3 regions of the Bradyrhizobium sp. 63_E2_N1_3 genome follow, and region 3 is predicted to be linked to each of the others. Evidence: riboswitches for the same ligand, from Rfam matches in the RefSeq annotation. Region 3 holds a riboswitch; each other region holds the start of a gene.
The links. Region 3 has a riboswitch for cobalamin ahead of AB7531_RS30550 (TonB-dependent receptor). Riboswitches for the same ligand answer to the same signal wherever they lie in the genome.
Positions count from the first base shown of each region.

Region 1: linked by a shared signal. The riboswitch ahead of AB7531_RS31560 (TonB-dependent receptor) and the one ahead of AB7531_RS30550 (TonB-dependent receptor) in region 3 are both predicted to bind cobalamin.
Region 2: linked by a shared signal. The riboswitch ahead of AB7531_RS21055 (ribonucleoside-diphosphate reductase subunit alpha) and the one ahead of AB7531_RS30550 (TonB-dependent receptor) in region 3 are both predicted to bind cobalamin.

Region 1 is NZ_CP197235.1:6,604,390-6,614,833, forward strand. Features, by position in the region: gene AB7531_RS31525 (arsenate reductase ArsC) at 1-483, shown strand, start outside; gene AB7531_RS31530 (aquaporin) at 483-1,184, shown strand; gene arsC (arsenate reductase (glutaredoxin)) at 1,181-1,600, shown strand; gene AB7531_RS31540 (efflux RND transporter permease subunit) at 1,677-4,847, opposite strand; gene AB7531_RS31545 (efflux RND transporter periplasmic adaptor subunit) at 4,844-6,277, opposite strand; gene AB7531_RS31550 (FixH family protein) at 6,362-6,754, opposite strand; gene AB7531_RS31555 (hypothetical protein) at 6,857-7,222, opposite strand; cobalamin riboswitch at 7,454-7,661, shown strand; gene AB7531_RS31560 (TonB-dependent receptor) at 7,862-10,210, shown strand; gene AB7531_RS31565 (GFA family protein) at 10,349-10,444, shown strand, end outside.
Region 2 is NZ_CP197235.1:4,421,287-4,431,730, forward strand. Features, by position in the region: gene AB7531_RS21010 (TonB-dependent receptor plug domain-containing protein) at 1-1,146, shown strand, start outside; gene AB7531_RS21015 (DUF6925 family protein) at 1,164-2,174, shown strand; gene AB7531_RS21020 (hypothetical protein) at 2,237-2,815, shown strand; gene AB7531_RS21025 (LysR family transcriptional regulator) at 2,902-3,786, opposite strand; gene AB7531_RS21030 (MFS transporter) at 3,942-5,303, shown strand; gene AB7531_RS21035 (L-talarate/galactarate dehydratase) at 5,342-6,535, shown strand; gene AB7531_RS21040 (ribonuclease activity regulator RraA) at 6,548-7,327, shown strand; gene AB7531_RS21045 (nuclear transport factor 2 family protein) at 7,329-7,778, shown strand; gene AB7531_RS21050 (hypothetical protein) at 7,791-8,078, shown strand; cobalamin riboswitch at 8,166-8,383, shown strand; gene AB7531_RS21055 (ribonucleoside-diphosphate reductase subunit alpha) at 8,506-10,444, shown strand, end outside.
Region 3 is NZ_CP197235.1:6,371,929-6,382,372, forward strand. Features, by position in the region: gene AB7531_RS30530 (NAD-dependent succinate-semialdehyde dehydrogenase) at 1-1,247, opposite strand, end outside; gene hydA (dihydropyrimidinase) at 1,427-2,836, opposite strand; gene AB7531_RS30540 (maleate cis-trans isomerase family protein) at 2,848-3,588, opposite strand; gene AB7531_RS30545 (PepSY domain-containing protein) at 3,710-5,131, opposite strand; gene AB7531_RS30550 (TonB-dependent receptor) at 5,144-7,516, opposite strand; cobalamin riboswitch at 7,634-7,835, opposite strand; gene AB7531_RS30555 (histidine phosphatase family protein) at 7,907-8,479, shown strand; gene cobT (nicotinate-nucleotide--dimethylbenzimidazole phosphoribosyltransferase) at 8,486-9,538, opposite strand; gene cobF (precorrin-6A synthase (deacetylating)) at 9,549-10,298, opposite strand; gene AB7531_RS30570 (energy-coupling factor ABC transporter permease) at 10,347-10,444, opposite strand, start outside.

The DNA.
Region 1 (10,444 bases), 230 kb from region 3:
TCGGCGCGCTCGATCCTCGCCGAGTCGATCCTTCGCAAGGACGGAGCCGGCCGTTTTCAGTCGTTCTCCGCCGGCAGCGCGCCGAAAGGCGCGGTGCACCCGCTGGCGCTGCGCACGCTGGAAAGCATGGACTACCCCGCCGACGGGATGCGCTCGAAGAGCTGGCTGGAGTTCGCCGCTCCCGATGCGCCGGTGATGGATTTCGTCTTCACCGTTTGTGACAATGCGGCCGGTGAATCCTGCCCCATCTGGCCGGGACAGCCGATGACCGCACATTGGGGTATCGAGGACCCCGCCGCAGCCGAAGGTACCGATCTGGAGAAACAGGCAGCGTTCGTCACCGCATTCCGCTACCTCAAGAATCGGATCGACACCTTTGTGAGCCTGCCGCTCAGGAGCATCGACAAGCTCTCCCTCGGCACCAAGCTGCGCGAGATCGGACGCTCCCAGGGCGCAACACATTCAACGCCGAAGGCCGGCTGATGGACAATTTCGATCTTCCACGGCGCCTCGCAGCCGAAGCGCTCGGCACGGGCATTCTCGTCGCCACCGTCGTCGGCTCCGGCATCATGGCCGAGACGCTGACCAAGGACGTAGCGCTGGCGCTTCTGTGCAATACCCTGCCGACCGGAGCCATTCTGGTTGTCCTGATCACCGTGCTCGGTCCGATCTCCGGCGCGCATTTCAATCCCGCGGTGACCCTCGTCTTCACCGGCAAGCGCGAGCTTCCGGTCAACGAAGCCGTGCTCTACGTGGTCGCGCAGATCGCCGGCGGCATCGCGGGAACGATGGCCGCGCATCTGATGTTCGGACTTCCCCTGCTCGATTTCTCGACGAAGGTTCGAACGGGAGGGCCGCAATGGTTCGCCGAAGCGGTCGCCGCCTTCGGTCTGGTCGCGACGATCCTGGCCGGCATCCGATTTCAGCGGACGGCGGTTCCCTGGCTGGTGGGCCTTTACATCACGGCAGCCTATTGGTTCACGGCCTCCACGTCGTTTGCAAATCCGGCGGTGGCCATCGCGCGGTCGCTGACGAACACGTTCTCGGGCATTCGTCCGACCGACCTGCCCGGTTTCATCCTTGCGGAGCTCTGCGGAGCATTCGCCGGCATGCTGTTGATGAACTGGCTGCTCGGACAGTCGAAGTCGCGCGGCCCTGTCCCAATCGCGGAGACGACCCGATGAACGTCACGATCTACCACAACCCCGATTGCGGCACCTCGCGCAACACGCTGGCGATGATTCGACAGAGCGGCGCGGAGCCCACGGTCATCGAATATCTCAAGACCCCGCCATCGCGCGAGACGCTCAAGCAGCTGATTGCAGCGATGGGCATCACGGTTCGCGGATTGCTGCGCGAGAAGGGCACGCCGTACAAGGAGCTCGGCCTCGCCGACCCCAAATGGACCGACGACCAGTTGATCGATCAGATGCTCGCGCATCCCATTCTCATCAACCGCCCGATCGTCGTGACCTCGAAGGGCACGCGCTTGTGCCGCCCTTCCGAAGCCGTCGTCGATCTCCTCGACAATCCGGTCGGCCGGTTCACGAAGGAAGATGGCGAGGTGGTCGAAGCGCGCCAGGCGACTCACCGCCCCTAACGCTCCTCGGTCGGAATCCGCCGCGGTTTTTTTCACGCCAGAGCGGAGGTCGCCGTGAAGACGACCTCCGCCCAGCCTATTCGGCGGCTTGCGACGCGCGCGCGGTCCATTCGTCGGCAGGAGCCGATCGTTCGCCCGATGGAAGCCCCCGGCCCTTCACCAAGCCGAAAATTGCGGGGATCACGACCAGCGTCAGCAGTGTCGATGACGTCATGCCGCCGATCATGGGCACCGCAATGCGCTGCATGATCTCCGATCCGGCCCCGGTGCTCCACATGATCGGCAGCAGACCGGCCATGATGGCAACCACCGTCATCATTTTGGGCCGCACGCGCTCGACCGCGCCCACCATGATGGCGTCGTGGAGATCCCGGCGCGTCAGTGGCCTCCCCTCGGCGCTGCATCTGGCCTTCACCTCGGCCAGCGCGTGATCGAGGTAGATCAGCATGACGACACCCGTCTCGGCGGCGACGCCTGCGAGCGCGATGAAGCCGACCGCGACGGCAACGGACAGGTTGAAGCCGAGCCACCACATCATCCAGATGCCGCCGACCAGCGCGAACGGCAGCGACAGCATCACGATCAGCGTCTCGGTCATCGCCCGGAAGTTCAGGTACAGCAGCAGGAAGATGATCGTGAGCGTCACGGGCACCACGATCTTCAGACGGGCGGCGGCGCGCTGCAGATATTCGTACTGGCCGCTCCACACGACGTAGGTGCCGGCGGGAAACCGGATGCTCTCCGTCACGGCGCGTTGCGCGTCAGTGACGTAGCTTCCGATGTCGCGATCCCGGATGTCGACGTAGATGTAGGTCGCAAGCTGGCCGTTCTCCGTCCGGATCGACGTCGGCCCGCGCGCGGGTTCGACCTTCGCCACCTCGCCGAGCGGCACGGCGCCGCCCGACGGCATCGGCACCAGGATGTCGCTGGCGATGGCCTTGGGGTTGTCACGAAGGTCGCGCGGATAGCGCATGTTCACGGTGAACCGCTGCCGTCCCTCCACGATCGTCGTGACCGTCTGACCGCCGAGCGCGGCCGCGATGGTGTCCTGGACGTCCTGGATCAGGATGCCGTAACGGGCGAGCGCCTCACGGTCGGGAACGATCTCGAGATAATAGCCGCCGATGCCACGCTCGGCGTAGGCCGACGAGGTGCCGGGTACGGTCTTGATGACGCGTTCGATCTGCTTCGCGAGCCGGTCGATCTCGGCGAGGTCATTGCCCATGACCTTGACGCCGACCGGCGTGCGGATTCCGGTCGAGAGCATGTCGATACGTGCCTTGATCGGCATGGTCCAGGCATTGGAGACACCCGGAAACTGCAACGCCTTGTCCATCTCGGCGATGAGACTGTCGACGGTAACGCCGGAACGCCACTGCTCCCTAGGCTTCAGGTTGACGATCGTCTCAAACATCTCTGTCGGGGCGGGATCGGTCGCAGTGGCGGCTCGTCCCGCCTTGCCATAGACCGAAGCGACCTCCGGGAACGACTTGATGATGCGGTCCTGCATCTGCATCAGCTCGGCCGCCTTGGTGACCGAAATGCCGGGCAGCGTCGTTGGCATGTAGAGCAGCGTTCCCTCATTCAGCGCCGGCATGAACTCGGTGCCGAGCTGGCGCGCCGGCCAGATCGTCACCGCAAGCACGACGAGCGAAGCCAGGATGACCGGCGTCTTGGCGCGCAGAACCCCCTTGATCACGGGACGGTAGACCCAGATCAGGAAGCGGTTGATGACGTTCCTGCTCTCCGGGACGATCCTGCCGCGGACGAAGATCACCATCAGCGCCGGCACCAGGGTGACGGACAGCAACGCCGCGGCGGCCATCGAGAAGGTCTTCGTGAACGCCAGCGGGCTGAACAATCGGCCCTCCTGCGATTCCAGCGTGAAGATCGGCATGAACGACACGGTGATGATCAACAGGCTGAAGAAGAGCGCGGGGCCGACCTCGGATGCCGCGTCGATCAGAACCTGCACGCGTGACTGATCGGGCCCCGCCCGTTCGAGGTGCTTGTGTGCGTTCTCGATCATGACGATGGCGGCGTCCACCATGGCGCCGATCGCAATCGCGATGCCACCCAGGCTCATGATGTTCGATCCCAGCCCGAGCAGCTTCATGGCGCCAAACGCCATCAACACGCCGACCGGCAACATCAGGATCGCGACGAGTGCGCTGCGGACATGCAGCAGGAACACGATGCAGACGAGCCCGACGACGATGCTCTCCTCGAACAGGGTATGCTTGAGGGTATCGATCGCCGCGTAGATCAGGTTCGACCGGTCGTAGACCGGCACGATCTCGACCGATTTCGGCAGGCTGCTCGCGATCTCCCTGAAGCGCTTCTTGACGTTTTCGATGACGTCGAGGGCGTTGACGCCGAACCGCTGCAGCACGATGCCGCTTGCGACCTCGCCCTCGCCGTTCAATTCGGCGATGCCGCGCCGCTCGTCGGGCCCGAGCTCGACGTTGGCGACGTCCCGCAGCAGCACCGGCGTGCCGTTGCTCGTCTTCAGCACGATGTTGCCGAGATCGTTGATGCTCTTGATGTAGCCCTTGCCGCGGATGACGTATTCGAACTCGGAGAGCTCGACGGTGCGGCCGCCGACGTCGGCGTTGCTGGCGCGGATCGCCTCACGTATTTTTTGCATGCTGATGCCGCGGTCGCGCATCCGCTGCGGGTCGAGGACCACGTTGTACTGCTTGACGAAGCCGCCGACGCTGGCGACCTCGGCGACGCCTTCGGCCTTGGCCAGCGCGAACTTCAGATTCCAGTCCTGGATCGTGCGCGTGTCCGCCAGGTTCAATTCCTTCGATATGACGGCGTATTGGTAGACCCAGCCGACGCCGGTCGCGTCGGGCCCGATGGTCGGGGTGACGCCGGCGGGAAGCCTGGACGCCGCGCCGTTCAGGAATTCCATGACGCGCGACCGCGCCCAATAGATGTCGGTGCCGTCCTCGAAGATCACATAGACGAAGGAGACGCCGAAGAACGAGAAGCCGCGTACGACCTTCGATTTCGGCACGGTGAGCATCGCCGTCGTCAGCGGATAGGTGACCTGATCCTCGATCACCTGCGGCGCCTGGCCGGGATACTCGGTGTAGACGATGACCTGCGTATCCGAGAGGTCCGGGATCGCATCCAGCGGAAGGTGAACCAGGGCATAGAGGCCGGCGGCGGCCGCGAAGCCGGCGCCGAACAGCACGAGCAGCAGATTGCGCGCCGACCAGGCGATGATGCGGGCGATCATTTGTGATCTCCCGTTGCATTGCCAGGGCCGGCGTCGGTGGCCTGGGATGCCGCCTCGCCAAACCCCTTCAGCGCGGCCTTCAGGTTGCTTTCCGCATCGATCAGGAAGTTGGCGGAGGTCACCACCGCCTCGCCGTCCGCGAGACCATGGCGCACCTCGACATAGCCGCCGCCGCGACGGCCGAGCTTGACTTCCCGCGGCTCGAAACGCCCTTCCCCCTTGTCGACGAGCACGGCCTGCCGGCTGCCGGTGTCGAGCACCGCGCTGTCCTGTATCGCCAGGACGGGCGCGGCATCGGCCGTGTCGATGTCGGCATCGACGTACATGTCGGGCAGCAGCACCGCGTCCGGATTGGCGAGCTCGATCCTGATGCGAACGGTGCGCGTGTCGCGGTTCACCTGCGGATAGACGACGGCGATGGTCCCGGTGAAGGTCCGGCCGGGGAAACTGCGCGCGCGCACCGCGACTGACTGCCCCACCGCGATGTTGCCGAGATCGCGCTCGGCCACGTCGACCAGCGCCCAGACCACCGAGGTGTCCGCGATCCGGAACAGAACGTCGCCGGGATTGGCCCGCATCCCTTCGATCGCATTGCGTTCGAGCACGACCCCGTCGCGCGGCGCAGACCAGCGTATGGCGACGGGCGCGGTGTGCGTCTTGTCCATCTCCGCAATGACGGACTCGGGAACGTCGAGATTGACCAGCCGCTGTCGCGAGCCGCGGCCGTACATCTCGACACCGCCGACCGTCTTGGAGGTGATCGTCGCAAGATATTCCGCCGCTGCGGACGCCACCGCCGAACTGTAGATTTCCATCAGCGGCTGGCCGGCCTTCACGCGCGTGCCGGTGGTCACGTCGGCGACCTTCTGCACGAAGCTTTCGGCGCGCATCGCGATCACCGACACGCGGCGTTCATCGAGCTGGATCGTGCCGGGCGCCTTCACCGAGACCCGGATCGAGCGCCGCGTGACGGGCTCGGACTTCACGCCCGCGCGCTGGATCTTGCCGGGCGACAGCTTCACCGTGCCGTCGTCGGTGTCGTCGCCTTCGTAAACGGCGACATAGTCCATCCCCATCGGATCCTTCTTTGGGACGGGCGACGTGTCGGGCAGCCCCATCGGATTGCGGTAGTAGAGGATTTTTCGCGGCGAAGCCGCTTGCGCCTTCGGTAGCGCCGGCGCGACGGCCGCTCCATCGTCGTCGTAGACCGGCAGATAGTCCCGCCCGCGGTCGTCCTTCTTCGGACCCGCAGACCAGAGCGACGCGCCGCTTGGATCGCGGTAGTAGAGCGGAGTTCGCTCCGCGGCGGCCGCAGCCGATGATATGTCGGCCTCAGCGAGCCAGCCCGCACCGTTCGAATGCCAGTAGTAGCCGGCCAGGACCAGGCCGCCGCCCAGCGCAAGTGCCGTCAGGAGACGCAGCGTTTTCATGTCGTGTATCCGCGCACCCGGGAGCGCGCGTCCGTGTGAAGGAAAAGGGGGAATGTCGGGCGCTGCCGGGCAGCGCCCGAACGCTCACTTGACCGCCGTGACGATCACCTTGCCGGTGACGGTCTCCGGTTCGCCCTGCACCTTCACGGACAGCGTCATCTGGTAGCGGCCAGCCATCGGCAGGTCCGTCTTGAAGGCGTACACACCAGGCTCCCTGGACGGCAGCGGCGCGACCGCCGATTCCATCTCGGCCATCCCGTCCGGGGCCATGTCGAGGCGGGTCTTGAAGATGACTGCGTCCGGTATCGGCTTGCCGGACTGCTTGTTCGTCAGGCGAACGGCGAGCGTGACGTCTTCGCCCTTCCTCATCTGCGGAGTGACGGGCTCGAAGGCGTAGTCGCCCGCGCCCGCCATCGCGGCTGAAGCGGCAAGCGAAAGGGTGGCGGCGAGAGCCGCGGTGCGGATTTTGGAAAGCATTGTCTTGTCCTCATGAATTGATCTTTCGCCGTGGCGCGTGAAGCGCGCACGTCAGTCGTCGTCGCGAGCAGGCATGCCGCTCGCGTCTCGGGCTTTGCGAGATCAGATTCGAGGAGGTCGGAAAGGAGGACTGCCGCCGCGGAAGGAAACGACCTGATCCGGGGGAATAGCCAACGTGCTGGCCATGACGGCGAGACGCTCGAACGCCACGGGCCTGACATCACCGAGCGCGATGATCCCACCGACGCAGCAGAAGCCCATCCCGCACTTGTAGCCGCCGCTATGGGAGCCTGTTCCCTTCATGTCGGGACAACAATCGTCCATCGACATGTCGGCGTCGCCGCTCATGTGCATGGCCGTCTGCATGCCATCCGACGACATTGCGAGGTTCGCCGCGGACGCGCCAACCGGCAGCATCGCCAAGGATATGGCGATGGCGACTGCCAGGATGGTACGGACGAACTGCATCAATATCGACTTACTTTGTCAGGCCGGAACTCGGCCTCAGTAGCATATTCGGGCACCAAAGGCAGTCATTGATCGTGGTCAAGCGTTCGTTACCCAGGCTGGTCCGGAGGCCGGGTTGGACGTTTCGACGCGGTCCTTCGGACTATCGTGCAAAACAGCAACACAAGGCCACCATCGACCGACCAGCCCGTCCAGCAGCCCGCGCGGATGTTGACGCGCTCATCCCCTGATGCCAGTTTCGTGATCGGTAGTGTCCGCAAGGACTCTTCAAGGGAATGCGGTGCGTCCACCTCAGTGGGCAATTCCGCGGCTGCCCCCGCAACTGTAGGCGGATAGTCGACGACCAAACAAACCACTGGAGCCCCGCTTGGGCCTCTGGGAAGGTGGTCGAAGGCGATGACCCGCGAGCCAGGAAACCTGCTGCCAGCCATGGTCACGCGCGAACGCATTGGGCGGGGTGCCCTGATGTCGGACAAGTAGCCGGTGCATCCGCCGCCTGGGGCGAAGGTGGATGACTAAGGCAACCGCGGTGACGGTTTGTTTGCGTCGCCGCAGAGCGTTGTTGTGCAACATTTTCATTTCCGTGCTGGCGCAAGGCCAGCGTTATCGCGTGCTTTCCTGATTACTCTGCTCTCGTCGGTGTCCTTGTCGTCCGCGGCGCTCGCGCAAAGCGCGGCGCAGGACAACCGCTCCCGGGAGGTCGGCCCGGTGATCGTGTCGCCGCCTGCGCCGCGACAGGCTCCTGCCGTCAGCCCCGGCACTCAGAAGCAGCGCGCCGCCCGGCGCGCCGCGGGACGCAATCGTGGCGCCCCTGCTGTCGCCGTTCCGGCCACGCAAGCTCCGAGCGGCCCGGTGCAGACGCCGCTCAACACGGCAGCCGTCACCGATGTCGGCTCCCGGCTCGGCATCACGGCGCGCGAGATGCCGGCGACCGTCGAGGTCATCAGTCAGCGGACGATGCAGGACCTGGGCATCCGGACCACGACCGACGTCGCCAAGGCTGCAGTCGGCGTCACCGGCGGCGATGCGCCCGGCGCGCCCGCCATCTTCTCGATGCGTGGCTTTTCCGGCGACCAGATCTCCACGCTCTACAACGGCATCCCGATCGGGCCGTCGACCATGACCGGCCGTCCCATGGACGTGGCTGGCCTCCAGCAGGTCGAGATCATCAAGGGACCGGACTCGCTGGTGGCGGGCCTCGGTGCGACCGGCGGCGCCATCAACTACGTGAACAAGGCGCCGCACACCGGACCAATCGTCAACGACGCCTTCACCTCCTACGATTCCTTCAACGGCTATCGCGCCGGTTACGGATCGGGCGGCAGCACGCTGATCAACGGCCTCGACTACCGCTTCGATATCAGCCATTTCAACAACAAGGGCTTTATCGACGACACCTATTCGAAGCTCAGCAACGTCTCGGGCCAGCTGAACTATCGCGTCAACGAGAACCTGAAGATCTGGGGCGCAACCGAATACAGGCAGGACAACGACCGCTTCTACTGGGGGACGCCGCTGGTGCCGGCGAACGCGCCGGGCATCGTGCCGACGTACGGCATCGTGTCCGGCGTCTGGAGCAACTATTACCTCGGCGGCGGCACGCCGGTCCCGGTCACCATCGACGCGCGCACGCTGACCACGAACTACAACGTGCTCGACAATCACAGCGGCGCCAACGAGCTCTGGCTGCGCAGCGGCTTTCAATGGGACATCACCAACAACATCTCGCTGAAAAGCCAAGTCTACGGCTATGACGCCCACCGGCACTGGTTCAACAACGAGATCTCGTCGTTCGACCAGACCGTAGGCAATTTCGCAGGCGCGCAGAGCATCTACCGCGAGCGCCTGGCGCTCGATCACGCGCAGCGGCTCTACGGCAACATCACCGACCTCACCGTCAATTCCAACGTCGCCGGAATGGACAATCGCTTCGTCGCCACCGTGGCGGCGAGCAGCAACCAGTTCAACGTCTCGCAGGACACGTTGTTCTTCAATGACTACGTCGATCTCCTCAATCCGGACCGCGGCCTCTACGGCCCGCGCAGCGACGAGAAGATCTACACCCATCTCGACACCACCTCGCTGTCGTTCGAGGACCGGCTCAAGCTGACCTCGACCTTCGCGCTGATCGGCGGCATCCGTTTTGAGAATATCGAGCTGTCGCGGACCCGCTTCGACGAGACTGGCCTCCTGAAAGCCAGCTATCCTTTCTCGAAGACGTTCAATCCGGTCACCGGACGCATCGGCTACACCTGGGACATCGCGCCCGGCGTGATGCTTTACGGCCAGTACGCGACGGCGGCGGACCCGACGGTCGCGAACATCTTCATCCTCAGGCCCACGACGCCGCTGCTGCTCACGACGTCGCGAACCTACGAGACCGGCGTGAAGCTGCTGTCGGCCGACAAGCGCGCGGAGGCCACGCTCTCGGCCTTCGACATCGAGCGCAAGAACGTCTACGTCCCCGAAAGCGGCATCCTCTTCAACGTCGCCGGCAAGATGGCCTCCAAGGGCGTCGAGATTGCCGCCGCGGTCAATCCGGTCGCGGGCCTGAAACTATGGGGCAACGTCGCCTTCGTGCAGTCGCGCTTCATCGACTTCACCTATGTCGACGGCAATGGCGACTTCCAGTCCTATTCGGGCAAGACGCCGCCCAACGTTCCCAACTTCATCGCCAACGCCGGCGCCTCCTATCGCTTCGACACGAAGCTGCCGGTGGAGATCGGCGGCCTCGTCCGTCACGTCGGCGACCGCTTCAACTTCCAGGACAATCTGGTCACGATGGACGCCTACACGATCTTCGACGCATACGCGTTCGTCGATATTCCAAAAGCCTATTTCCCGGGCGTCGACCAGACCCGGATCAGCTTTCGCGTGAGGAACCTGACCAACAAGCTCTACGCGGCCTGGGGCGATCCGGGTTACACCGACCAGATCATCCTGGGCGCGCCGCGCAGCTACGAGGTCGCGGCTTCGTTCAAGTGGTAGTCGCGGATCACCTCGTCCGCGCCGTGGCGGGAGGTGTCACGCGACAGTAGGACGCAATCGCAAATCGATTGCGCCGTTGAAGCCGCGGGTCTCGAGAGCTATCGATCAACGAAACCTCGCTTCCATCGGGAGGAACGCATGAGCACCATCACCGGCGGTTGTCACTGTGGCGCAATCCGCTATCAGGTCGAGGGCGAAGCGATCGTGCACGCGCTGTGTCACTGCCGCGATTGC
Region 2 (10,444 bases), 2.0 Mb from region 3:
GATCCCGTCACATCCGCGAGCTTTCCCGCGGCCGCGCAAAGCACGCAGACGGTGCACCAGCTCTTCACGCGCGGGGAGGCGGTCTGGTCCGCTCTCGACGACCGGATGAAAAGCTATTTCGGCGTCAACTACACCAATCACTGGAACTACAACATCTCGCCCGGCGACGCGATGGCCACGATCACGACCGGCGACCGCGTCAAGTATGATTGGCACACCACGACCCAGCTCGCGCCCAACAACAATGTCATCATTGGCGCGGAGCATGAGACCGAAACACTGCAAACGGCGACGGTTTCGGCGCAAAACGTCAACAAGGCCGGATATATGGAGCTGCAGTCCCAGTTCCGGGATCGCATCTTCTTCACGGCCAATGTCCGGCAGGACGACAACGAGCGGTTTGGAGAGCATCCGACCTTTCGTCTGGCGTCTGCCGTGATCGTGCCGGTCACGGATACGAAGTTCAAGGGAAGCTACGGCACGGGGTTCAAGGCGCCGACGCTCAACCAGCTTTACGTCAGCTTTCCCGCGTTCTTCTTCTTTGCAAATCCCAACCTCAGGCCCGAGGAAAGCGTCGGATACGACGCCGGCTTCGAGCAACCCTTGTTTGGCGATCGTGTCCGCTTCGGGTCGACCTACTTCCGTAACAACATTACCGACCTGATCCAGAGCACGTTCGATCCCGTGACGTTCACGAGCACCAACACCAATATCGGCAAGGCGATCACGGAGGGCACGGAGAGCTTCGTCGCGGCTGCGATCACCGACCGGCTTCGCGTTCGTGCCGACTACACTTTTACCCGCGCAGTGGATGCAACGGCGGGACTGGAGCTGCTGAGGCGTCCGAAGGAGAAGTGGAGCGCAAATGTCATCTGGAATCCGATCGACCCGCTCACATTGTCCGCAACAGTGTTGCACGTCGGGAGTTTCGTCGATGGCAACCGCGACTTCAGCATTCTGCGTCTGCTGGCTCCGGCCTACACTGTCGTCAACGTCGCAGCCGAATATCTGGTCACCGACCAGGTGAAGGTGTTCGGCCGGGTCGATAATCTCGCCAATGTGCACTATCAAAATCCGACCGGCTTTCTGCAGCCGGGACTGGGCGTCTATGGCGGCATTCGCCTGGCGAATTACGACGTCAGATAGTGAGAGAGAGAAGCCTCATGACGACGGCCGATCCGCTCATGGACCCGATCGCAAGCCAGCTTGCCGACGCTGAGGCCGGCTGGAGCGTCGGCACGTTCGGTGCCATTGCCGAGTTCACACGCGAGCCCGGTGAGGCCTTCGATATGGAGCAGTCTCGCAACGGGATCAGCGCCGTGACGCAGAAGGGTGGGATACGCGTTGTCTCCCACCCGGATCTGCGCCTGATCGCATCGGAATCGCCGACCACGGAGAGCTGGAGCCACCGCATCGCGCTGTGTCTTCCGCATGAAGCCAGCGCCATGAGTGGTCGTACCGTGTTGACCGAGCTCGGTCCGGATGTCGAGGCGCTCCTGACGAGGGATCGCAGCGGCATCCTGTTCGACCTTGGTCTCGGAACGTTGCAGATCGACGCCTGCATCCGCGTCAGCGATGCCGATGCCGTCGCCGCACTCAGGAGCCGCACGGGCCAATCCGTGTTCGCGCCCGAAAGCGATGCCATGCGGATCATTCTGGCCGCCAATCCGCACCGCGTCTTCATCAGCCGCATCGGGCGCGCCGAGGTATTCCAGCGGATCCCGCCGCCGGGTGGGCGAAGCCCTGACGGCCCGCACACCCACGTTCTGCCAAAGCTGCTCACGCATCGCCGCACCCATGCCGCCACCGAGCCGCTACCTGAGGGGTGGATCCCCTGCGCGCATCTCTATCCTGCCCATCCGCTGCGCGATCAGCTCGGCCGCAAGCGCGCTTTCCGGCCGGATCATCACGCAGCCTTCCAGGCGCTGCTCGAACTCTATGGGCTGCCGGAGCTAACGGTGTGCAAGAGGGCCGTGGTCGAGGCGGTCGCGAAGGGGCGGGGACCTGAGATGGTGACGCTTCCGCCCGATCGCACGGCGCGCGCCACCGTTCGCGTGGCCTTGCGCCAATTGGCGGCCATGGAGCCGCACACGGCGGCACTCGCCGCCTGGCTTGCCGCCTACGACCGGCGCGATCCAGCCGAGACTGAAGATCCCATGGAGGCTCTTCACTGAGTCAGACGTGATGCCGCGTTTCAGCAAAAAATGTGCTACAAATCCCACAAGGAGATCGTTCCATGACTGTCACCATCCTGCCGCCCCACGCCGACCGTTTCCGCCTTCATCCGGTCGCGTCGCGCCTCGCGCCGATGTTCTGCTTCGCGCTGCTGACGGTGTCATGCGCGCTCGCGAGCTTCGCGCTTGCCTGCGCGACGCCGTTTGCGGCGTTCGCCGTCGTTGCCGCCGCGATGCTGCCGATGCGTCCGGCGCTGCTCGTCGTCACCGGCGCCTGGCTCGTGAACCAGACCATCGGCTTCGGCGTGCTGCATTATCCCATTGATGGCAGCACCATCGCATGGGGCTTTGTCATCGGTGCTGCCGCGTTGCTGTCGACCGCGGCGGCATCGACCGTCCTCCGCCTGCTGCCGCAGGGCCGCACGCCGCTGATGCTGGCCATCGCGCTCGTCGCCGCCTACGCCGCCTATGAGCTCGCGCTGCTTGCCGCGACGCCGTTCCTTGGCGGAGAGGGCGCGTTCACTGCGGCCATCGTGACGCGCATCGGGCTGACCAGCGCCGTCTGGCTCGCCGGCCTCGTCGCCGCCTGCGAGATCGTCCGCCTGGTCGATCCGTTCGGGCGCGCGATGCGGAACGCGTAGGACGCCTCCGGAGTCTCCAGGTCCGGTCGTTGCGATGACCGGACTTTGTGTCCCACCACCGCAGGGCACCGCGCTTCAGGCTGCGCTCAGCGTGCGGTCCGGAACGCAAGTTCGCGCAGCCGAGGCAGGGCGGTGTTGCGGTTGTCGCTGCGCCAGATCGCATGGAGCTCGGCGAAGACCGATGGTCCGAGCCTGATCGGGCGAAACACGACGTTGTCGAAACAGGCGTTGCGTGTTTCGTCCGGGACGATCGCAAGGCCGAGACCTGCGCTGACCAGCGACAGGATTGCCTGTGCCTGACTCATCGATTGCACGACCTGGGGCCGGATGCCATTGGCGTCGAACGCCGCCGTCAAGAGCGTGCGCATATATGGACCGCCCGACGAATACATGATGAAGGGCTGGCCCTCGAGATGCGACAGCTCCGGCCGGCGTCGCACCGCGAGCGGATGGTCAAGCGGCAGCGCAAGGGCAAGCCCTTCACGGAAGACGCTGGCGCTTCTAATTGGCTTCTCCGTCTCGATCGGCCGAACCAATCCGAGATCGATCCGGCCCGACCTCAGTGCATCGAGCTGCTGGCGCGATGTCAGCTCCTCAAAGGTGATCTCGATATCCGGCAGTTCATCGCGAACTCGCGTTGCGAGCCAGGGCAAATAGCCGTACGTCGTCGCGCCGACGAACCCGATTGACAGCGCTCCACCGGCGAGCGACGCGGCCTGCCGGGCCGCTTTGACCGCATGCTCGCGCTGCTGAAGCATCGTGCGGGCCTCGCTCAGGAAGGCGCGTCCGGCCGCGGTCAGCCTGACCGATCGGCTGGTGCGCTCGAGCAGCTTGACGGCGAGCGTTGCCTCCAGGATCTGGATCTGCCGGCTGAGCGGCGGCTGCGTCATATTCAGCCGCTTGGCGGCACGACCGAAATTCAGCTCATCGGCCACCGCCACGAACGCGCGTACCTGTCCGAACTCGATCATTGATACCTTTTCTGGATCAATTAAATCCAAAAATGAGTTTAGACCTGAATTGATCGCTGATCTAGCTTTCTCGCGTCCGGTCGTCGCTGGCGTTCCGGACATCCACGGTCGCCGAAGGCGGCCGGGCAAACAAAATCGGGAAAGAGGGGAGCAGCGTGGCCACGGAGCAGAAGCCGTCCGCACGGACGCATTATCGTTTCGTCACCCTGGCGTTGATCACCGTCCTGCTCGCGCTCAGCAGCGGCGACCGGGCGACGCTATCGATCGCCGGGCCGAACATGTCGAAGGCGCTCGGCATCACGCCGGTCGAGCTCGGCTGGATGTTTTCGGCGTTCGCGTGGGCCTATGTCCTTGCGCATCTTCCCGCTGGCTGGATCGCGGATCGGCTCGGTGCGAAGCAGACCATTTTGGGCGGATTGATCCTGTGGTCGCTCGTCACCTTCCTCATGAGCTGCGTCGGCTGGGCCAGCTACCCGTTCCTGGTGATGCTGATCCTGCGCTTCATGCTCGGTGTCTTCGAGTCGCCTGTCGGCCCGGCGGCCGGGCGTATCATCGCGGCGTGGTTTCCGTCCGCGGAGCGCGGCGTCGCGGGCGCCATTTTCAACAGCGCCCAATATGTCTCGCTCGTCCTCTTCACGCCGCTGATGGGCTTCCTCGATCATCGCTTCGGCTGGGAGCACATCTTCGCCGTCATGGGCGTATTGGGCTTCGCGCTCGCGGCAGTCTGGGCCGTTGCGTACTATCCGCCGACCCGGCACCCGAGGATAGGTGCTGCGGAGCTTGCTCATCTGCATGATGGAGGCGCGCTGGTGGATCTCGGCGGCGCTTCGCCGACGGCAGCAGCGGTGCAGGGGCCGCGATGGTCCGACCTCGCCGAGCTGTTCAGGAGCCGCATGCTGGTCGGCATCTTCCTGGCGCAATACGGCATCTCGTCCATCACCTGGTTCTTCGTGTCCTGGTTTCCGACCTACCTCGTCAAGGACCGCGGCCTGTCGGTGCTCGATGCGAGCCTGATCGCGACCATCCCCGCCATCTGCGGTTTCGTCGGCGGCGTTACGACAGGCTTTTTCACCGACTGGCTGTTCAAGCGCACCGGTTCGCTCAGCATCGCGCGCAAGACCCCGATCACGATCGGCCTCGTCATGACGGTCCTGATCATCGGCTGCAACTACACGAACTCCACGGTCCTGATCACCGTGCTGATGAGCGCGGCCTTCTTCGGCAAGGGTTTTGGCTCGCTGGGCTGGACGGTCGTCGCCGACACCGCGCCCAAGGAGGTGATCGGACTCACTGGCGGCGTCTTTAACGCCGTCGGCAACACCGCCGGAATCGTGACGCCTGTTGCGATCGGCTACATCCTCTCCGCCACCGGATCGTTCAACGGAGCGCTGCTGTATGTCGGCCTGCATGGGCTGCTGGCCGTGCTCTGTTACTGGGTCATCGTCGGGCCCATCGAGCGTCTCGTCATTCGCGAAGGCAGCGGGCTGATCCGCTCCGCGTCGGTCGCTGCCGAATGACATCATTTCCCGCAAATCCACCTCGATAGGAGAAAGCCATGAACTACCAGATCAACACGCGCATTATCGCCAACCCGCTCGCGGCAGGGCTCGCAGCCGGGGAAGCGACGACGGACCGGATCGCATGGGTGAGGACGTCGCTCGTCTTCCTGCCGCTCGCCCAGGCGATCAGCGATGCCAAGGTTCTCACCGGCCGGCAAAAACCCCTCACCGAGATCGCCTTCCTGTTTGCCGAGATCGAGACCGAGAACGGCCACAGCGGCATCGGCTACAGCTATTCGAAGCGCGCCGGTGGTCCGGGGCAGTTTGCGCACGCCAGGGAGATCGCCGGCGAGCTGATCGGCGAGGATCCGAGCGACATCGCGCGTCTGTGGGACAAGCTCGTCTGGGCCGGCGCCTCGGTCGGCCGCAGCGGCATGTCCACGCAGGCCATCGCCGCCTTCGACATCGCGCTGTGGGATCTCAAGGCCAAGCGCGCCAAGCTGCCGCTGGCAAAGCTGCTCGGTGCCCATCGTGACTCCGTGCGCTGCTACAACACCTCCGGCGGATACCTTTCGATGCCGATCGAGGAGGTGAAGGAGCGCGTCAGCATGGCGCTCGACAGGGGCATCGGCGCCATCAAGCTGAAGGTCGGCCAGCCCGACCCGATGGTCGACCTCAAGCGCATCGAGGCGGTTCGCAACCACATCGGCGACGTTCCGCTGGCGATCGACGCCAACCAGCAATGGGACCGCACCACGGCTCTGCGCTTCGGCCGCATCGCCGAGCAATTTAACCTGACCTGGATCGAGGAGCCGCTCGACGCCTACGACTACGAAGGTCATGCGGCGCTGGCAGCCGAGCTTGCGACCCCGATTGCGACCGGCGAGATGTTGACCAGCATCGACGAGCATTACGAGCTGATCCGCAACAATTCGGTCGATTTCATCCAGCCGGATGCGCCGCGCGTCGGCGGCATCACGCCGTTCCTCAAGATCCTCGCGCTCGCCGACCACAAGAAGCTCCAGCTCGCGCCGCACTATTGCATGGAGATCCATCTGCACCTGACCGCGGCCTATGCCCGGGAGCCCTGGGTCGAGCATTTCGAGTGGTCGGAGGCGATGTTCAACGAAAAGCTCGAGGTCGTGAACGGCCGCATGATCGTGCCGAACCGGCCGGGCCTCGGCTTCAGCCTGTCGGAGCAGGCGCGCGCCTGGGCCCGTGACGTCCACGAGGTCGGAAAGCGCCGCTGAGGGAGGATGGCCATGTACGAACCAAAGACGAAGCTTAGTCCCCTGGATCCGTCTGTCATCCGCCGGCTGAAGGATGTCTCCTCGGGTTCGCTGACCACCGAGCTGTTCAAGAAAGGCCTGCGCCAGTGCTTTCTGGTCGGGCTGGTGCCGATGAACAAGGACGCGGTCCGCTTCGCCGGTGAAGCTTTCACCATGCGGATGATCCCGGCGCGAGAGGATCTCGATACCATAGAGACACTCACGCCGTATCCGAACGCGGACAATCTGCAATGGGAAGCGGTCGAGAACATTCCGCCCGGCCATGTCCTGGTGATCGACAGCCGCAACGATCCACGCGCAGCATCGGCGGGCGCCATGCTGCCGACGCGGATGAAGGTGCGCGGCGCAGCCGCGATCGTCACCGATGGCGCGTTTCGTGACGGCCAGGAGCTGGCGCGGCTCGATTTCCCGGCCTATGCGCGGCAGGTCACCGCATCGACGCGGTTGTCCTATCATCGCGTCGCGGACCTGAATATCCCGATCGCCTGCGCCGACGTGGCGGTCTACCCGGGCGACATCATCGTCGGTGACGGTGACGGCATCACGGTCGTGCCACGGCATTTGGCCGCCGAAATGGCCGACCTCTGCGAGAGGCGGGACCAGCTCGAGAAGTACCTGTCGTATCGTATCAGTGCCGGCGAGCCGCTCTACGGCGTCTATCCGCCCACACCCGCCGTGCGCGCCGACTTTGAGGCTTGGAAAAAGGCCGGTGCGGATCCGGCGAGGGCCACGACGATCCGGGCGGGAGCCTGACATGAGCAAGACATCGCCCGCCGCCATGGAGGCGACGATCCGTCGCTATTTCGACGCCTGCAACGCCGCCGACTACGATGCCTTGATGGCCTGCTTCACGGCGGACGCGGTTCACTACTTCCCGTCCGGCTTGCCGGACATTCCATGGCGTGGCGCCGATACCATCGCGCGCAAATGGATCTGGTGCGTCGAGAATCTCGGGTCGCAATGGACGATCGAAAAGATTCTTTGCTCGTCGACGTCGCCGGAAGCCGTGATCGAATGGACGCACTGGAAGCGCAAGCAGGGCACGGCGCTTCGCGGCGACGAATGGTACGCGTTCGAAGGGGCGAGCGGTCGCATCAAGGAGATCAGGGCTTATTATGCGGCGCCCGCCGATCCATCGGCCCGGATCTGCGAGCTCGTCGATTTCGACTATCGCGATCGCGGCTATCACCTTTCGTCCGAATAGCATCGGGCGTCCATGCCGTTCCTGGGCGGCGTGGGCGCCTTCACCGCCGTCATCGTGACGCGCACCGGGCTGACCAGCGCGGTCTGGCTCGCCGGCCAGCGATGCGCGCCGTGCAGCGAAACGAGGACCTTTGCGGCGAAGCACCTCGGTGCGATCAGGGCGAAAATTGCGGAGCTGCGTGTGCTGGAAGCGAGAGTGGCGTCGCTGGTGAGCGGCTGCGAGGCGACATGCAGCGGCAGCGTCGCGCCGGACTGTGTGATCTTGCAGTCGGGATGCGGACCTCATAGCGCGCCAAGCTGAGGCGCGATCCAAGTGCGAATTCCCGCATTCCACAGGGCACAGGGCTCATGACCCGCAACGAATCGTTGACACCCGGCTGCATATGTCACCACATGTGGGCGTCACGGTTCCGCTGGATCGCAAGATTTAGTGGCTAAGAGGGAAGCCGGTGAACCGCGCGAGAGCGCGGAATTCCGGCGCTGCCCCCGCAACTGTCAGCAGCGAGCTGCTTCCGAACAATCGTCACTGGCGCCTTTCGCGCCGGGAAGACGGGAAGTGGGCGACGACCTGCGAGCCAGGAGACCTGCCGCGACAATCTGAACGTCCACGGGCGGGGTGTCCGGCGGTCGCTTGCATGCACCGCCCGGCAACTCTGCTGCCGGCGTTTCTGCAGCGTCCTTCCTTACAGCCCCGTTCAAACACAACGCGCGCATCACGGGGCCCATTGATGTCACTGAACCTGCACGACGCGGACACCGCCTCCGCACCCATCGTTCATTTGCGTCCACAATCGCTTGCGCCTGCTTCGAGCGAGCCGGCTATGCAGATCATCCGTCGCAACGGCAAGGTCTCGCCGTTCGATTCCGCCAAGATCGCGGTCGCCATGACCAAGGCTTTCCTTGCGGTCGAAGGCACCAGCGCGGTCGCCTCGCGTCGCGTCCATGAGAGCGTGGAGCAGCTCACGGCCGAAGTCGTCGCTGCGCTGATGCGGCGGGCAGGCGAGGGACGCACCTTCCATATCGAGGACGTGCAGGACCAGGTCGAGCTCGCCTTGATGCGGAGCGAGCACCACAAGGTCGCACGCGCCTATGTGCTGTACCGCGAGGAGCGGTCGCGCCAGCGCGCCGAGGAGGCGGCCGCGGAAGCGACGCCCGCTGTCGCGCCGGTCCTTCATGTCACGCTCGCCGACGGTTCGCGCGTTGGTCTCGACACCAAGCGGCTTGCGCTGATTATCGGCGAAGCCTGCGCCGGTCTCGACGGCGTCTCCGCGGCACCCGTGCTCACCGAGACCACCCGCAATCTCTACGACGGCATCAGCCAGGACGAACTGGCGCTGGCCTCGATCATGGCCGCACGCACGCTGGTCGAGCAGGAGCCGAATTATGCTTATGTCAGTGCGCGCCTGCTGCTGGACAAGCTCCGCGGCGAGGTGCTGTCCTACGTCCATGGCGTGCCGACGTCCGCCTCGCAGGCCGACATGACGATGCGCTACGTCGAATACTTCCCGGCCTATCTGAAGACCGGCATCGCCGCCGAACTGCTCGATCCTGAACTCGCCCGCTTCGACCTTGGCCGGATCGCGGCCGCGTTGAAGCCGGAACGCGACCTGAACTTCCAGTTCCTCGGTCTTCAGACGCTCTACGACCGCTACTTCCTGCACGTCCGAGGCAAGCGGATCGAATTGCCGCAGGCCTTCTTCATGCGTGTCGCGATGGGCTTGGCGGTGCGCGAAATCGATCGCGAGGCCAAGGCGATCGAGTTCTACGATCTGCTGTCATCGTTCGACTTCATGGCCTCGACGCCGACGCTGTTCAATTCGGGTACGCTGCGTCCGCAATTGTCGTCCTGCTTCCTGACCACAGTGTCGGACGACCTCGACGGCATCTTCAAGTCAATCAAGGACAATGCGCTGCTCGCAAAATATTCCGGCGGTCTCGGCAACGACTGGACCCCGGTTCGTGGCCTCGGCGCCCACATCAAGGGCACCAACGGCGAAAGCCAGGGCATCATCCCATTCCTGAAGGTCGCCAACGACACCGCGATTGCCGTCAACCAGGGCGGTAAGCGCAAGGGCGCCGTCTGCGCCTATCTGGAGACATGGCACGTCGATATCGAGGAATTCCTCGACCTGCGCAAGAACACCGGTGACGACCGCCGCCGCACCCACGACATGAACACCGCCAATTGGGTGCCGGACCTGTTCATGCAGCGCGTCGATGCCGATGGCGAATGGACGCTGTTCTCGCCTGACGAGACGCCCGATTTGCACGATCTCTATGGCGAGGCGTTCAAGACGGCTTACGAGGCCTATGAGGCCAGGGCGAAGGCCGGCGGCATGCGCGTCTTCAAGACCGTGCGCGCGAGCGACCTCTGGCGTCGCATGTTGACCATGCTGTTTGAGACCGGTCATCCCTGGATCACCTTCAAGGACCCCTGCAATCTGCGTTCGCCGCAACGCCACGCGGGCGTGATCCATTCCTCGAACCTCTGCACCGAGATCACGCTGAACACCTCGGGCGACGAGGTCGCGGTCTGCAATCTCGGCTCCGTCAACATGCTCAACCATGTCGGGCCTGATGGTGTCGACCAGGCCAAGCTGAAGCGGACGGTGACCACCGCCGTCCGGATGCTCGACAACGTCATCGACATCAATTTCTACACGATCC
Region 3 (10,444 bases):
GAGGTCGTATAGGCATAGGCCGCAAGGCCGTACGGCAGGCGGTTCGCCTCGGCCACCACCTCGTCATAGCTGCGGAACGAGGTGATCGGGGCAAGCGGTCCGAACGGCTCCTCGTTCATAATGCGGGCATCGCGCGGCACGTCGGTGATGACAGTCGGCTCGAAGAAGAAGCCTTCGTTGCCGATGCGCTTGCCGCCGGCCTGCACCTTGGCCCCGCGCTGCACAGCGTCGGAGACCAGACCCTCCATCGCGTCGACGCGTCGCGGGTTCGCCAGCGGACCCATGCGGGTGTCCTTGTCGAGGCCGTTGCCGACCTCCAGGCTCTTGGCGGCGGCGACGAACTTGTCGACGAAGGGCTGATACACGCTCTCATGCACCAGGAAGCGCGTCGGCGAGACGCAGACCTGGCCGGCATTGCGGAACTTGTTGGCCGAGAGAATCTTGGCGGCGTTGTCGAGGTCCGCGTCCGCGAACACGATTGCCGGCGCGTGGCCGCCGAGCTCCATGGTGACACGCTTCATGTGCAGGCCGGCGAGTGCGGCCAGATGCTTGCCGACCGCGGTCGAGCCCGTAAAACTGATCTTGCGGATGATCGGGTGCGGAATGAGATATTCCGACACTTCCGACGGCACGCCGAACACCAGCTGGACGACGCCGGCCGGAATGCCCGCGTCGGCATAGGCGCGCACCAGCTCCATGCAGCTTGCCGGGGTTTCTTCCGGGCCCTTGACGATGATCGAGCAGCCGGCGGCAAGCGCGGCCGAGATCTTGCGGACCGCCTGGTTGATCGGGAAATTCCAGGGCGTGAATGCGGCGACCGGGCCGACCGGCTCCTTGGTCACGAGCTGGGAGACGTTGCCCATCCGCGGCGGCACGATGCGGCCATAGGCGCGGCGGGCTTCCTCGGAGAACCAGTCGATCAGGTCGCCGGCGAGCATGGTCTCGCCCTGGGCTTCCACGACCGGCTTGCCCTGCTCCATGGTCATCACGGGTGCGATCTCGGCGGCGCGCGAGCGGATGATGTCGGCGGCCTTGCGCATCAGCTTGTAGCGGTCGAACGGCGAGGTCTTGCGCCAGATCTCGAAGCCGGCCTTGGCGGCCTCCAGCGCGCGGTCGAGGTCCTGGCGCGAGGCGTGAGGGGTCTTGCCGATCGGCTGGCCGGTGGCGGGGTTGAGGATGTCCTCCGACTTGCCGGAAGTGCCGTCGGTCCACTCGCCGGCGATGAACATCTGAACTTTCGGGTACATCCCTGGTGTCTCCTGCATGATTTCGGCGGCGATCAGCATTGGCGCCCGGCCGCCTCATAAGTGAGCGCAGAGCTACACCGAAAGGCGGCCGGCGAAAAGAGATCAATGATGCCGCAGCAGCGCGAGGATGGTATGCGCAACAGACGACATGGCGTCGTCCCGATGCGGTTATTTTTCCGTCACACCAGGCTCGACTTGCCGCGGCTGAGCACCTCGCCCGCACCCTTGTCGCCGACGATCCTGCCCTGCTCGTACACCACGCGGCCCCGCGCGATGGTGGTGACAGGCCAGCCGGTGACGTCAAAGCCCTCCCACGGCGTATAGTCCGCGCCGTGGTGCAGGTCGGCCTGCTGAATCGTCTTTGTCAGCTTCGGATCCCACAGCGCGATATCGGCATCGAAGCCGACGCCGATCGAGCCCTTGCGCGGATAGAGCCCGTAGATCCGCGCATGATTGGTCGCGGTCAGCTCGACGAATTTCTGCAAGCTGATACGCCCCTTCGACACGCCCTCCGAGAACAGGATCGGCAGCCGGGTCTCGACGCCGGGGATGCCGTTCGGCACCCAGCGGAACGAGGTGCGGGAATTCGGCGTCAGCTTACCCTTGGGGTCGTCGTAGCGGAACGGGCAGTGATCGGACGAGAAGGTCTGGAACACGCCGGTGGTGATGCCTTCCCAGATCGCCTGCTGGCTTTCGGCATCGCGCGGCGGCGGCGAGCAGACATACTTTGCGCCTGACATGTCCATGTTCAGGCCTTTCATGTCGTCGGCCGTCAGCGTGATGTATTGCGGGCAGGTCTCGGCATGCACCGGCAGTCCGCGCTGCTGGGCCCAGCGCACCTGCTCCATCGCCTCGCGCCCGGAGACGTGCACGATCATGATGGGGACGCCGATCACCTCGGCATGGCTGATGGCGCGATGCGTCGCCTCGCGCTCGACGGCCTGCGGCCGCGAGGTGCCGTGATAATAGGGCGCGATATGGCCCTCGCGTTCGAGCTTCGCGGTGAGGAAGCGGATCGCGTCGTAACCCTCGCAATGGACCATGACCAGCGCCTCCTCGCGGCGCGCGACGTCGAACACTTCCAGCAGCTGCTTGTCGCTGAGCACGAGGTCGTCATAAGTCATGAACACCTTGAACGAGGTGTAGCCATCCTTGACGAGAGCCGGCAGCTCCTGCCCGAGTACGACTGCGGTGGGGTCGGAGATGATGAGGTGGAAGGCGGTATCGATGTAGCATTCGCCCTCGGCGAGCTTGCGGTAGTTCTCGACGCAGGTGCGCAGCGACGTCCCCTTCTCCTGGAGCGCGAAGGGCAGCACCATGGTGTTGCCGCCGGCCGCCGCCGCGCGCGTTGCCGAAGCAAAATCGTCGGCCATCACGACGTCGGGTCCGGAGGCCTGGGAGATGTGGACGTGGCTGTCGATCCCGCCCGGCAGCGCCAGCAGACCCGTCGCGTCGATCTCGCGCGCCGCACCTTCAATGCGGTCGGCGATGCTGACGATGCGCCCGTCGCGAATGCCGATATCGGCGCGAAACTCGTCGCTGGCCGTCACGATGGTGCCGCCGCGAATGGCGAGATCGAGCTGCGTCACAGGTGTCTCCGTCACTTGATGATCGCTGATGTCTGGAAGATCCGGCCCCACGCCGCAAGGGCCGCGATGTCGCCACCGGCGAGCTCGAGCGTCCGCCACAGCGTGACCGCGACCGAGTCCAGCACGGCGATGCCCAACTCCCGTTCGAGTGCGGCAGCCAGCGCGGCGCCGTCGAGATTGGTGCAGAGAATGACGACGGCATCGGCACCGTCCGCCGCGACCGCGCGGATCATGTCGGCGATCGTCGCGGGCGTGACCTCACCGAAGGAAAAATTATCGCGCAGGCCGAGATGCCGCTCGGCGTGAGGGGCGATCCCCTCCTCGGCCCAGCCATCGCCGATCCGCCGTTGCACGTCGTCCGTATAGGGTGAGACCAGGCCGACACGTCCGGCGCCGAGCGCGCGGACCGCGTCGATGCAGGCGAGCGTGGAGGTCGTCGCCGGGACATGGGTCCGCGCCGCGATCGCTTCGCACAGGCTCCGATCGCGGTCGATACCGAGCCAGCTTGCCGATGTGCCGTTCCAGGCAATGGCATCGACCTTGGCGTCCGCCAACAGATCCGCCACCGGCAGCATCACCGAGGCATCGAACTGGTTCAGCGCCGCGGCATCGAGCGCGATCTCGGTAACGCGGAAGCGCGAAAAATGAGCGGTGACGCCGGCCACGCCATGCAGCATGGAATTGGTGACGGGCTCCAGCACCGAGTTTGACGACGGGGTCATCATGCCGAGGCGCTTGCGCTGAATTGACATCGATCACGATCGCCCCATTGAGAGAGCGCACCGCTGCGCCCCCTCGGACGATCATCCGCGCCTGCCATCGCCCGCGCAACCCGCAATTTGCATGGCGCATATGATTTGCTCGATACGCAGCTCAAGCCGCGAACGTCGACCGCAAGCGCCGCCAGCCGATCACGATGCCGGTGACGGAAAATGCCAGCCCGAGCAAGCAGAGCCCGACGACCATGATATCGCGCAGACGCGGATGCGCCATGAGAACGGGAAAATCGAGCGTGTGAAGCGCGCCATAGAACCAGCGATAGGCCCGCCGCGAGGCATCCAGTCTTTGCAGCACGCGGCCGTCGGCACCGTCGATGTCGAACCAGAGGTCGCCGCATCGGGAGCGATAGACGGGCGCTCCGGGGACAGCCGAGTGCGCGGGATAGTCGTCATTGTCGGCAAGAACGGACGGGGCGCCACAGTCCGGCGCAAGGCGCGTCGTCAGGTCATGGACATCCTTCTCGCCGAGGAATGCCACCGGCCCGCTGCGGCTCGCCTCCGCCGTTTTGGTCAAGGTCTGACTGGCGAGGCCGATCCGGTCGCGCCGGTAGACGACACCGCTGACGGCGAACCATTCGACTTCGCGAGCCGACGGCTGACCGACCGGAGAGGCCGTCGTCCAGTCAGGCGTGGCATACACCACGCCCGCTTCGGTCGGGGTCAGCTCCCCACGCGAGAACAGCCGGCCGTGATCCATCGAGAGCCAGCCACTGAAACTCCAGGTCAGCACGAAAACGGTCGCGACGAGACCAATGATGTGATGCAGTGCGTGCCACCCGCGATAAGGCGACGAGACCCGACGCCCTCGAATCCTGATCCTGGTAATTCCGAGCACCGCGCCGAGCGTCGCGGCGATAAAAGCCACCAGCGACAATGTCGAGACCACCTGATCCCAAAGGGACCAGTTGCTCCTCAGGACCGTCGGATAGATCCAGTGCAGGACGCTGCCGGCCCAATTCCACCCGCGCTCGCTGCGGGTCGTATCCAGCACGACTTCGCCGGTGCGCGAGGAGACATAGGCCTCGGTTCCGGCCGCATCGCCAAGAGCGACGCGCAACAGAGGCCGGTGTCGATCAAAGCCGTTGGGTACGCTCCATTGATCATAATCCGCGCCCGAAATCATCGCCGCCCGCGCGGCATCGAGCCCGCGTTGCCGGGCATGATCCCGCGCGATACCGACCGCGACGTCGGCGGACGTCACCGATGCATCCCGTCCGTCGGAGGCATGGACCGCGCCCACACGCGACCGGTCCGACACGACATAGACCGGCCCGTCGCTCCGCTGGACCAGGCGAACGCGCGTGGCGTCCGCGATCTCGCTCGCGGCGACGGCATCCGCGACCGTAATCCTCACCTCTCCGCGATCAACCGGCGTAAGTCCGGAAAAGCGCTCCGCCTCCGTCAATGACGGAAACGGGACAAAGTGCATCACGATTCCGCTCGCGAACCACATCGCGAACAGCAGGCAGAACGCGATCCCGAGCCAGCGATGTAGCAGCACGATCGCGTTCATCATGTGGTCAGCGCCCTACCATTTGAACGCGGCCGAGAGCTCATAGGTCCTGGGCGCACCGAGCAGGATCTGGTCGGGATAGAACGGATCGCCCCAGATCGCGTAGCGCTTGTCGGTGATGTTGCGCACGCGGAAGCCCAGACGGGCCTGGTCGACCGCGTTGAACACCGTCTTCGGGATGTCGACGAAGGCGTAGACGTCGGCGACGGTGTAGGCCTTCATCGTCACGACGTTGGCATCGGTGTTGTAGCGGTCGCCGACATAGCGGCCCGTGATGCCGAGCTCCACCGGCCAGGGCGTGAAGAACCGGTACGACGCACCGGCATTGGCCACGACACGCGGCACGTTCGGCGGCGTGTTGCCGGAGAACGAACCACCGGCAAAATTGTAGTCGGCATAGCGTGCATCGACATAAGCGATGTTGCCCCAGAGCCGCAGGGGATCGATCGGGCGTACGGCCGCGGCGAGCTCGACGCCCTTCGACTCCTGCCGGCCTGCGATGTTGAGCTGCATGCCGCCGGCCGCTGCATAGACGTTCTTGCGCAGGATGTCGTAGGCCGAGAACGACCACTCCGCCCTGTTGTCCCAGAACAGGTGCTTGACGCCGGTCTCATAGGTGCGCGCGGTGGTCAGGTCGAGCGGCTGGGTCGGGCCGAGCAGGAAGATGTTGTTGGCCGAGATATCGGCGCCGGTCGCATACTGGCTGAAGAAGGTCAGGCCCGGAACGGCCTCCCAAGTGTAGCCGATACGCCCCGTCGTCGGGACCCAGGACGTCGAGAACGGGAAGTTCGCCTTTTCCAGCCCGGCGGAGTCGGTCGAGTTGCGGTCAAGCCCGATATGCTCGACGCGCAGGCCGCCGACCAGCGCGAAGGTTCGCGTGAGCTTCAGCCGGTCCTCGAACGACAGCGCTTCGTTGTCGATGCGCGCGGTCTGTTGCTGCGTCGTGAGCAGGCCGTAAAGGCCACGGTCGGGATTGACGAGCGAGACGTAATCGTCCGGGAAGTTGGCCGCGCCTGGCCTGACGAAATCGAGATAGCTGGACGAAAGTGTCGTGACCAGGCGGTTGTCGAAGCCTGCGATATTAGCGTCCCAAATCAGGTCGGTAATGTTGCCGACAAGGCGTTGGCTATGTGCAACATAGAAGCGCTCGCGATCGACCATGTTCGAGTTGGGCAGGCCCGTACTGGCATTGAAAGCCTCGATCTCGTTGTTGAACCAGGTACGCTCCGCGCCATAGGCATAGGCTTGGCTTTTCAGCGTCAGGTCAGGCGCCAGCTTCAGTTCGAAGCCGCCGCGCAGCCACACCTCTTGTGCCACGTTGCGGTTGTCGAGAACGTTGTAATTGGTGTTGAAGGTACGATCGTCGATCGTGATCGCACCGAGCTTCGTTTTGTTGAAGTTCGAGACGTAATTGCCCGAAACAATGCCGCTCGTCGCATGCGAGCCGCTGAAGGCGATCGGTACCAGCGGTGCGCCCCAATAGGCCTTCGAGCGATCTTCCCGGTACTCGATCGCGCCCCAGATCTTGAGGCTGTCGGAGATGCGGTAATTGAGCTGGCCAGACACATCCAACGTCTTGGTATTGGTGTCGTCGGCAAAGCCATTGAGCGAGGCGCGGCTGATGTCGAAGCGGTAGTCGAGCCCCTGCACGTTAGTGCTGCCGCCCGAGCCGTAATGGACGCCGAACGAGTTGAGCGAATCCCAGGAAAAGTCAGCTTCATTCCGGATCGGCCCGGTGTGTGGCTGCTTCGTGATCAAGTTGATTGCGCCACCGGCGGCACCTTCGCCCGACATCAGCGAGGCCGGACCTTTCAAAAATTCCACGGCTGCGAGATTGGCCGTATCCGTGATCCGCGAGGTCATGTTCTGCGGACCGATCTTGATGCCGTTGTAGAGCATGTTGATCTGGCTGTTGGTGAAGCCACGCATGGAGAAAGCCGCGGGCTCGGCCGGATTGTCGCCGGAGGTGACACCGACCGCGCCCTGCGCAACCTCCGACACGGTGCGATAGCCCTGCTCCCGCATGGTCGCGGCCGAGATGACTTCGACGGTCGCGGGTGTCTCCTGCACGGTCAGGCCGAGGCGCGAGGCGCTCTCGGCAACCACATTGGTGTTGAGCGGCGTCTGCGCCGCCGCGGTCGGCACGACGGGCTTGGCCGCGGCCGATGCGGCCGCTGGCCTGCGCGATGCTGCGCGGCGTGGGCTCTGCGCGTCCCGGGCCGCCGGCTTTGCCGGTTTGCGGGATTGGGCGGGCGACACCTCGACCGGCGGCAGCGGCTCGCGGGCCTGCTGCGCCACGGCGGCAGGCAGATCGAGGGTGGCAAATGACGTAAGCGCGGCGGAAGCGAGCAGGAAGCAACGCGGTCGTACAAGACGAATGGAAGACACAGTTCGGGACCTCGGTGTGACGTCAGTGGCACGTCACCGCGAACCAAGGTCCCATCTTCCGGCTTATGAGCCTTCCGATGAAGCCGAATGTCTGTACTCCCCGACCGACATCTTCGCGTGTGACCACGGCTGACGGCAGGTCTCCTGGCTCGCGGGTCAGTACCTTGCATCGCCTTCCCGGGACCGAGATACCCAGTGGCTCGTGACGCAAGATTCGCCGCTTACAGTTGCGGGGGCAGCCGCGGCATTGGGGACAAAATCCCCGCACCGCATTCCCTTTTCATCCCCACTCGGGGAAACCGTCAAAGCCATCTAGGATTACCGACAAGACAGAGTCAATGTGCCGGTGCGACGTTATTACCACAGCGACCAACTTCCCTGGAGATAGGCATGGAAGGCGAGACCTTCCTCTGGCTGATACGGCATGCGCCCGTCGACGGCGCCAAAGGGACGATCCACGCAGCCGACGCGCCCGCCGATCTCGGCGATCGCGTGCAGCTGGAGGCGTTGCGGCAGAGGCTTCCGCCAGATGCTGCGAGCTTGGCGAGCCCGGCGCGACGTACGGTTGAGACGGCGCGCGCGCTGGGACTCGAACCCGCGTTGGTGCCCGAATTCAGTGAGCAGGATTTTGGCGACTGGACCGGCCTGCGGCATGACGAGCTCGCGGCGACCGGCGGCGAGGCCTATGCGCAGTTCTGGAGCAATCCGGCGCGCGGCCGGCCGCCGGGCGGCGAAAGTTTTGAGGATCAGGTCGCGCGCGTCCGGCTGGGTCTCGCGCAAATCGGCGCCGGCTCAGCAACGCTCGTCGTGCACTCCGGCACGATCCGCGCCGCACTCTGCATTGCTCTGGATCTGACACCACAAGCGGCCCTGCGCTTCGTGATCGATCCGTTGTCACTGACCCGGATCGACCGGCTCGCCACCGGCTGGCGCGTCGTCGCGGTCAATCAGCGCGCGGCTTGAGCTGGATCAGGCCGGGCGATCCGGCACGTTGGCCTGCGCGAAGGTCGCCATGCCGTTGTGAAGGCTGCACGCGAGCCGCACCAGCGGCAGCGCGATGGCGGCACCCGATCCTTCGCCGAGCCTGAGATCGAGGCTGATCAACGGCTGCACGTTCAGCGCGCGCAGCACCAGCCGATGCCCCTGCTCCGCCGATTGATGCGACGGCAGCAGGAATGGCTGGCACGACGGGTTCAGCCGCACCGCCGCCAACGCGGCCACGGATACGATGAAGCCATCGATCAACACGGGAATGCGGGCTTGTGCAGCCGCAATGATGGCGCCGCAGATCGCCGAGATTTCGAGGCCGCCGACGGCGCACAGGATCTTTTCCGGCGAAGCACCTGCAACGCCATGCCGCACGATCGCAGCGTCGATCACGCGCGCCTTGTGCGCACGGCCGGCCGCATCGACGCCGGTACCGCTGCCCGCGATCTCCTCGGCACTGATGCCAAGCAGGCTCGCCGCAATCGCCGCCGACGTCGTGGTATTGCCGATGCCCATCTCGCCGAAGATCAGGAGATCGGGCCTGCCGGCGTCTGCGCGCGCGACTGCGCGCTGACCGGCTTCGAAGGCGAATGCCAGCTCCGTGGGGGTGAGCGCGGCTTCCACGCTGAAGTCGCGCGTGCCGCTGCGCGGCTTGTCGGTGACGATTCCTGCCATCTCCTCCTGTGCCAGCGTACCGGCGTCGACGACCTCAAGGTTTGAGCCAAGCTCACGCGCCAGCACCGAGATCGCGGCACCGCCCGAGGCAAAATTCGCCATCATCGCGATGGTCACTCCTTGCGGATAGGCCGACACGCCCTGCGCGACGATGCCGTGATCGCCGGCGAAGACGATGATCGGCACCCGCGCGGCACGCGGCTGCTCGGTCGCCTGCAGGCCCGCAAGCTCGACCGCAAGCTGCTCCAGCCGGCCGAGCGCGCCAGCCGGCTTCGTCAGTTGCGCCTGACGCGCGAGCGCCGCCTCGCGATGGACAGCGGAGACATCGGGGCATTTCCGGGTGACCCATTCAGGGAGCATGCTGCCTCGCTTACGGCCTGCGCTTGAGAATGTAGCTGTCCATGATCCAGCCGTGCCGCTCGCGCGCATCCTGTCGCGCGGCGATGATGTGCGGGCCGATCTCGGCCAGAACGCCCGACATGACGATCTGATCGGGCATGCCGAGATAAGCGCCCCACCAGATGTGCAGCCCCGCAGGATCGAGCGACTGGAACGCCGTGCCGCCGTCGAGCATCACCACCACGGTATCGACGCCTTGCGGCCAGCCGCCCTCGCGCAAGCGGCGCCCCGTCGTGACGAGGAAGGGTTCGCCGATGTCGTTGAGCGGCAGCGCATGCGCCGCGCACAGCGCCTGGATCGAGGTGATGCCGGGCACAACTTCGATATCAGGCAAGGGATCGAGCCGCCGCGCAATGCGCAGCGAGGAATCGTAGAGCGAAGGATCGCCCCAGATCAGCAGCGCGACCTTGCCATCATCACCGAGATGGCTGGCGATCGTCTGCGACCAGGCCGCGGCCACGGCCTCGTGCCAATCGTCCACGCCCTTGTGATAATCCGCTTCACCGGCATCGCGCACGGGAAGATCGAACTCGGCAATGCGCGTCGTTTGATTGGTGAGCACATCCGCGCAGATCGTCCGCCTGAGATCTGCGAGATCGGACTTCGCCGTCCCCTTGCGCGGGATCAGGATGAGATCGGCCGCGTTGATGGCTTGAACGGCGGCGCGCGTGAGCTGCTCGGGATCGCCGCAACCGATGCCTATCAGGGAGAGCGTGAGCATCGTGAGTGCGAAGGGCGGCCATCACGGCCGCCCGTTCGCTTGTCTCTCTCAAGCCGCGTTATGCAAACGCGGGGTAACGAGGCCGGGCGCGGTGACGCCGCGCAGCGACTTCGCCAGCGCCAGCACACCGAGGTCGGCCAGCGGCT